Regions from separate parts of the Alteromonas sp. S015 genome, predicted to be linked through region 2. Evidence: predicted binding sites of a transcription regulator. Region 2 holds the regulator's gene; the other holds the start of a gene.

Region 1 (3,422 bases), on a different contig from region 2:
CTAATGGTGACACTACATCTGCTGAGCTTGTCAGAGGTTATCTTGCGCGAATTAAACAGCTAGATGAAAGGGTGAATAGTGTCTTAGCTTTAAACCCCAATGCGCTGGCCGAAGCGAAAGCCATCGATAAAAAAGTAGCAGGCGGCGCAGTGCTTGGCCCATTGGCGGGCATTCCTGTATTGTTAAAAGACAATATTGAAAGTGCAGAGATGCCTACAACCGCAGGCTCTATGGCGCTTATTACTAACGAAACCGGTCGAGACGCACCTATCGTAGAAAAACTGAAAGCGGCTGGTGCAATCATATTAGGCAAAACCAATTTGTCTGAATGGGCAAACTTTCGCTCTGAATCTTCTATCAGCGGTTGGAGTGCAGTAGGGGGCTTAACCCGTAATCCCCATATGCTATCAAGAAGTGCCTGTGGCTCATCTTCTGGTTCGGGCGCAGCGATGTCACTTAGATTAGCATCACTCGCCGTTGGCACTGAAACTAATGGCTCTATTATTTGTCCGGCATCCATCAATGGTGTCGTAGGCTTTAAGCCAACCGTTGGCTTACTTTCTAGGACACACATAGTGCCTATTTCTTTCAGTCAGGACACCGCGGGGCCAATGACCTCTAATGTTCAGGACGCATGGTTAATGACGGCAATTATGGCAGGCTCAGATGCTAGCGATAACACAACCCAAAATGCGGATTCTCATCGGCCAACTATGCCTACATCTTCGATGCTTGCTACAGATTTAAAAGGTAAGCGAATTGGTGTGGTCCGGTACCGCCAAGGCGATAATCCCCATGTACTGGCCGTATATGAAAAAGCGTTGAACCAGCTAAAAGCCTCTGGTGCAACGTTGGTGGACATTAGTGATTTTTCTCAGCCAGATTCATTTTGGGCCGACTCTTACAATGTGTTGCTAAGCGAATTTCGTTACAGCATCAACGAATATTTGTTGGGGTCACCGGCAGAGATCCCTGCAAGAAGCTTATCTGAGCTCATTGTATTCAATAAGAAAACAGAGCGAGAGCTTGCGTTATTTAACCAAGATATTTTTGAAAAGTCGTTAGCTTCGGTGTCTATTGATAGTGAAGAGTATCAAAGCGCACTTCATCTTATACAAGATACAGCGGGCAGAAATGGTATTGACGCATTGTTAGCAAAGCACAACGTCGATGTATTGGTCACACCTTCTAACAGCCCTTCGTTTTTAATCGACGGTGTGTATGGCGATCACTCCCCTGTTGGTTTTATCGGTATCGGGTATTTGGCCGCGATTGCAGGATATCCGCATCTAACAGTGCCCGCTGGACAAGTGAAAGACCTTCCGGTGGGAATTAGCTTCATTGGCGGTAAATGGCAAGACGAAGATGTGCTGAAAATAGGTAAAGTCTTTGAAGCTAAACATGGTTTTTTCATTAAGCCAGGTCTTTTACCGACCCGTTTTGACAACCCAGTGTTAAAAGGCATCGAAGAAGGTCTTGAAAATAGTCGTTAGTGGCAAATAGAGACACAACTATATTTTGCTCCAACCAAAACAAAAAAAGCCCTTGGTTAAACTCAAGGGCTTTAAACGTTATTCATTTCTCACAATGCGTGTTCCAGAACTTACATTTCTTGGTATCAGAACAAACGATGATGCATACCCACTAGGTTAGCCAGGCTTTTTAACCCACGCGCTGCACCAGCCATCAGCGTTAACCAGCTTATTAGGGAAAATGTTACAAGGGCGATATTGTTCGCCATCGGCTCCTTGCACGTACATGCAGTTTGCACACTTTGCACCTTCAACCGTTGAAGCCGGTGTGTAGTTTAATGCTTTTGCAGTTGGGTCGTCAGCGCTCAATTGTTCTTGAGCTTGTGCACGTAACGCTACACCACCTAATGTAAGACCGATAACTGTAGTGCCCGACAGTTTTAAAAAATCACGGCGATTTACAGATTTCATAACATTCTCCTTAAGAGATAGAAACGATAATGATTCTTTTTTATTCAGTACCTTAAACGCAAAAACCTGCCCAAAAGAGGCAGGTTTTGTGTAATGTTTAAATACTATCTCTTTTTGAAAAAAGATCGAACGAAATGTCGCATTTACGCTTGATCCAGATTAAATAAATTTCAGAAGTGATAACACTTAGCAATACGTTTAAGACCGATTTACTCATCTTAAGTTCACTTTTTAGTTAGGTCTTCATCAGGTTTAGCATAAGCAAATCGTGCAATGCGTGTCGTGCTATGATAGCTATCTAAACCGGAAATACAGGCAGTGTTCGCTTTTTCTATATCGGCGTATCCGTCTTCATCAATAATGCTTTCTGGCATATGAAGCTCTTGGATTTCTCCAATAACCATTTCGGTTTCGTTAAGCAATTTTAAATGTTGCGCCACCTTTAAGCCCATCTTAATTTCACTTTCTTTGACAAAAGGTGCACTAAAAGAACTAGTAAACTGCGGTGTTAAGCCCACTGCTTCAAATTCACTTTCATCGGGGGCATAGCGAGCTGATGTTTGGTGTGCCTTGTCGACCCAGTTAGTTGACACGTGATTTAGTGTATAAAAGCCCTGTTGTTTTATATTGCTTAACGTGTCTCGTGTAACGGTATGTGGGCGCATGATCATGCCTATAAGCGGCGGGTTCGCGCCCACATGAACAACCGAACTCACAACGGCTAAATTATTAGTATTACCGTTTGTAGTACCCACCACTGTCGCCGATTTAAACCCAGACAAACTGTTGATTAGGTTGGCGCGGTATCGCTGAGCAAGCTCATCAATATCGCTGCATGTAAACTGCTTAGTCATTTTCACGTTCTGCCTCTATCTGGATGTCGTCACCATTCTGATAAGCGGCAAGTTCTATGGGCTGGCAACACACTTGGCAGTCGAGTACCTGTACTTGACCAATATCGTTAATTTCATCTATTTCTACATCATTGGGAGCCATACAATAGGGACACGAAAAGTCCATGGAACGGGTTAAGCTCATATTTAATCGCCTTGTTAATCACTAAACGGTTTTATTACGTAATGCTTAGAAGAGTGGATTTTCTTTATAAGAGCATAGTGGTTTGTGTGAAAGTAGCGCGCCGACAGTAGCGGTGTCGTCCAGTTACCGTTGAATATGAAATTTAAACCGTTGGCTTCAATAGCGGCCGGTAAGGCAAATAAATTAAGGTGACGATGTGGCAAATAAAGTAGGAAAATGTCCGTGTTGTAACAGAGAGACGCGTCTTACTTATCACCACCTTATTCCCAAAAAAATGCATCGGCGCTCCTATTTCAAAAAGCACTTCAGCAAAGCCGAACTGCAGGGCGGTATTTATATTTGCAGACAATGTCACAGCGGAATACATCGATTTTATGACGAGATGACATTGGCCAAGCACTACTTCAATTTACAGCGTTTACTAGATGACGAGCAGCTTTC
Region 2 (3,422 bases):
CTGGACTACTTTCTCCATGGATGGCTGTTGTTGGTATGTCGTTAAGCAGTATTATTGTAGTTACAAACTCAACGCGACTTTTGAGCAAATAGCATGAGTATTATTTACGTATTGATTCCAATCGCCATCATTATCGTTGCCGTTGCTATCGTGATATTCTTTTGGGCGGTGAAAACCAATCAATTTGAAGACTTAGACCGTCAGGGTTACAGCATACTGTTTGACGATGATCTTCCGCCTGAAGAAAAAAAGCTCGCTGAGCAACGCAAGCAACTGCAAGACAGTAAAATAGATAAAAGCCAAGCGCCACATGGAAGGGATTAATTACTTCTCGGCCTTTCTAATTGGCTTAGCAGGCGGTGTGCACTGTGTAGGTATGTGCGGTGGAATAGTCGCGGCGCTCAGGATGGTATCGCCTAAAGGCGCTTCAGCACTGCCCTATACCCTTGCCTATAACATGGGGCGTATAGTGAGCTATACCATCGCTGGCGCAATGACCGGAGCACTTGGAAAAATAGCAGCAGACTATATCCCCCTTGCCAACTATGCCCTTTCTCTACTTAGCGGAGTTATGTTGCTTCTGTTAGCCTGCTATTTGGGCAAGTGGTGGACAGGCTTAGCGCTACTTGAAAATGCAGGTAAAGGACTCTTTTCCAAACTCCAGCCGTTATCTAAGCGCTTTTTGCCGTTCAAAACTCCTTTTAGTGCCATACCTTATGGGTTTATCTGGGGCTGGTTGCCTTGTGGACTCGTGTATTCAACACTGACTTGGTCACTGGCAGCGGGTAATGCGCTTGAAGGTGCTGCTACTATGTTTTTCTTCGGTTTAGGTACATTACCCACCTTGCTCGCTGCAAGCGCTGGCAGCCAATATATTATGCGTAGTTTTCAGCACCATCATTTTAGACAAATAATTGCAGTAATGATGGCAATATATGCCGCTTATGTTATTCATGAAGCAATCGTTTAAAAATGGGTGTATTATTGTCCGGTATTCTTTTAGAGAGCGTGCATTATGAGCAAAGGAAGCCAATTTTCTATTCACTGTCAAAACTGTAGTTTTAGTCACTTATGTTTACCGGTGGCGTTAAACAAGACAGAAATTGAGTCTCTTGACGATATAATCGAGCGTAAAAAGCCGCTTCACAAAGGTGATACGCTTATTCAAACTGGCGATAAGTTCCGTTCTCTATTCGCTGTGAGAACTGGCTCATTTAAATCTTTCGTAACTAATACTGAAGGTGAAGAACAGATTACAGGCTTCCATTTTCCTGGTGACATTATTGGTTTTGATGCCTTACGGGAAAACAGACATCAAAGTTATACCTCTGCCTTAGAAACCGCCATGGTCTGTGAACTGCCCTACGAAACCCTCGACGAAATGTCAGTACAATTTCCAAAGCTTCGCCACCAGATTATGAGCTTCATGAGCGCGGAAATAAAACAAGATCACGACATGATCATGCTTTTAAACAAGCGCACTGCCGAAGAGCGTCTATTGTACTTCATTTCACATTTGTCGCAGCGCTTTGAGGAGCGTGGTTTTTCGCACAGAGAATTCCACTTAACCATGACGCGTAACGAAATTGGAAACTATTTAGGATTGACGATAGAAACCATTAGTCGTCTGTTAAGTCGTTTTCAAAAAGACAACATCATAAAAGTGGACGGAAAACTAATCACTATTGTAGATTTCGATCTACTCAACACTAAATTAGCAGCGCTAAACGGTCCAAGCGTTGTCTGCGGATGATGTTTTTTTGTCTCGACAATGCGCGCGTAATGCGCGCTTTTTTATGCAATAACGTTTTGTAACATTCAGCTCCTTCTAACGTCTATCCCTTTCCGCCCCTCTATGTGTTTAATGAACATAAATATCAATGCTTAATAACTGGCTTGTAAAATTCTTGATCTAAAACAACTTACGTTTTTCACAATGTCGATTATAGTTATTATGAGCTATTTGTTAAAGAACATCGATTTGGACAGCCGCTACTAAGTTTCGTAGTTAAGGGGACGTTATGATTGAGTGTAAACGAATTCTGGCCGTGGTAGATGCCGAGCGCGATAACCAACCTGCACTTAGCCGAGCTTATGAACTCGCTTCAAAAACGGGCGCTTCAGTTATCGCTATGATGGTGGTTTATGATTTATCTTATGATATGGCGACGATGCTTAGCCCCGATGAACGCGAGTCAATGCGCGATGCGGTAACGAAAGAGCACGCTAAATGGTTAGCGACCCACTTAAGAGAACAAGGGTTCACAGAAACTGACATAGTTGTAGAGTGGAATAATCGTGCGTATGAGTCGATCATTTACTACACCCTAAACAACCAGATCGATATAGTGGTAAAGGCAACCAAAAAGCACGACGATCTTGCTTCTGTCATTTTCACGCCTACAGACTGGCATTTAATGCGTAAGTGCCCTCGCCCCGTGCTGCTCGTTAAAGAGCACGGCTGGCCAGAAGGCGGAGAGATTATTGCTGCGGTAAACGTAGGCAGCGAAGACGATGAACACGCCGCACTAAACGACAAACTTACCCTCATTGCTAATGACTACGCATCCTTACTAAAAGGTAACGTTAATTTGGTGAACAGCTACCCGTCAACGCCTCTAAACATTGCCATAGAAGTGCCTGAGTTCGACCCCGATACCTATCACGATGCGGTAAAAAATCACCATTTAAAGGAAATGCGAAGTCACGCGTTGAAGTATGGTATCCCTGAAAACAAATGTGTAGTAAGAGAAGGATTGCCAGAAAAGGTCATTCCTCAAGTGGCAAAAACACTAGATGCAGAGCTAGTCGTAATAGGCACCGTGGGGCGTGTAGGTATTTCAGCGGCCCTAATTGGTAACACTGCAGAACACGTGATTGACGAACTGAATTGCGATGTACTCGCCATTAAGCCTGATGGATTTGTGTCACCATTATCGGTGTAATCTTTACATCAGCCTTATGTAGCAGCGAACACGGTACGCCACCAACAAAATTAACTTCACAGGCATGGTCTCGAAAAGGCGCTTTAATGTATAATGGTGGCTTTATCACAAACTAAGCTAGTTAATTATGAGTTTAGGCACAAACAGTGCTGACGCGTCGCCATTAAATGCTGCGCAAAGTAAGCAAAAGTACAACTTCAACAAACTTCAGAAACGACTTCGCCGGAATGTGGGTAAAGCCATTGGCGATTTCGGTATGATTGAAAACAACGACAAAGTCATGGTGTGCTTATCTGGCGGTAAAGACAGCTACACCATGCTTGATATTCTATTGTTTTTAAAGAAGATTGCGCCTATTCACTTTGATATCGTTGCGGTTAATCTTGATCAAAAGCAGCCTGGTTTCCCAGAACATATCTTGCCTGAATATCTAAAGAGCATTGGCGTTGACTACAAAATTGTAGAAGAAGACACCTA

What was found. Region 2 encodes FNR, which switches genes on or off when oxygen is low (the NO sensors DNR and NnrR bind a similar motif). Its sites were predicted from a motif close to TTGATCTAGATCAA; they were not measured.
Region 1: the regulator FNR is predicted to act here: its motif matches at 2,093-2,106, upstream of V7R42_RS07460 (high-potential iron-sulfur protein).

Annotation. Positions count from the first base shown of each region.
Region 1 is NZ_JAZETO010000003.1:227,013-230,434, forward strand. It holds gene V7R42_RS07455 (amidase) at 1-1,493, shown strand, start outside; gene V7R42_RS07460 (high-potential iron-sulfur protein) at 1,650-1,943, opposite strand; gene V7R42_RS07465 (flavin reductase family protein) at 2,168-2,797, opposite strand; gene V7R42_RS07470 (CPXCG motif-containing cysteine-rich protein) at 2,790-2,981, opposite strand; gene V7R42_RS07475 (hypothetical protein) at 3,178-3,422, shown strand, end outside.
Region 2 is NZ_JAZETO010000006.1:236,934-240,355, forward strand. It holds gene V7R42_RS13080 (heavy metal translocating P-type ATPase) at 1-92, shown strand, start outside; gene ccoS (cbb3-type cytochrome oxidase assembly protein CcoS) at 94-324, shown strand; gene V7R42_RS13090 (sulfite exporter TauE/SafE family protein) at 311-970, shown strand; gene fnr (fumarate/nitrate reduction transcriptional regulator Fnr) at 1,016-1,753, shown strand; gene uspE (universal stress protein UspE) at 2,022-2,945, shown strand; gene ttcA (tRNA 2-thiocytidine(32) synthetase TtcA) at 3,073-3,422, shown strand, end outside.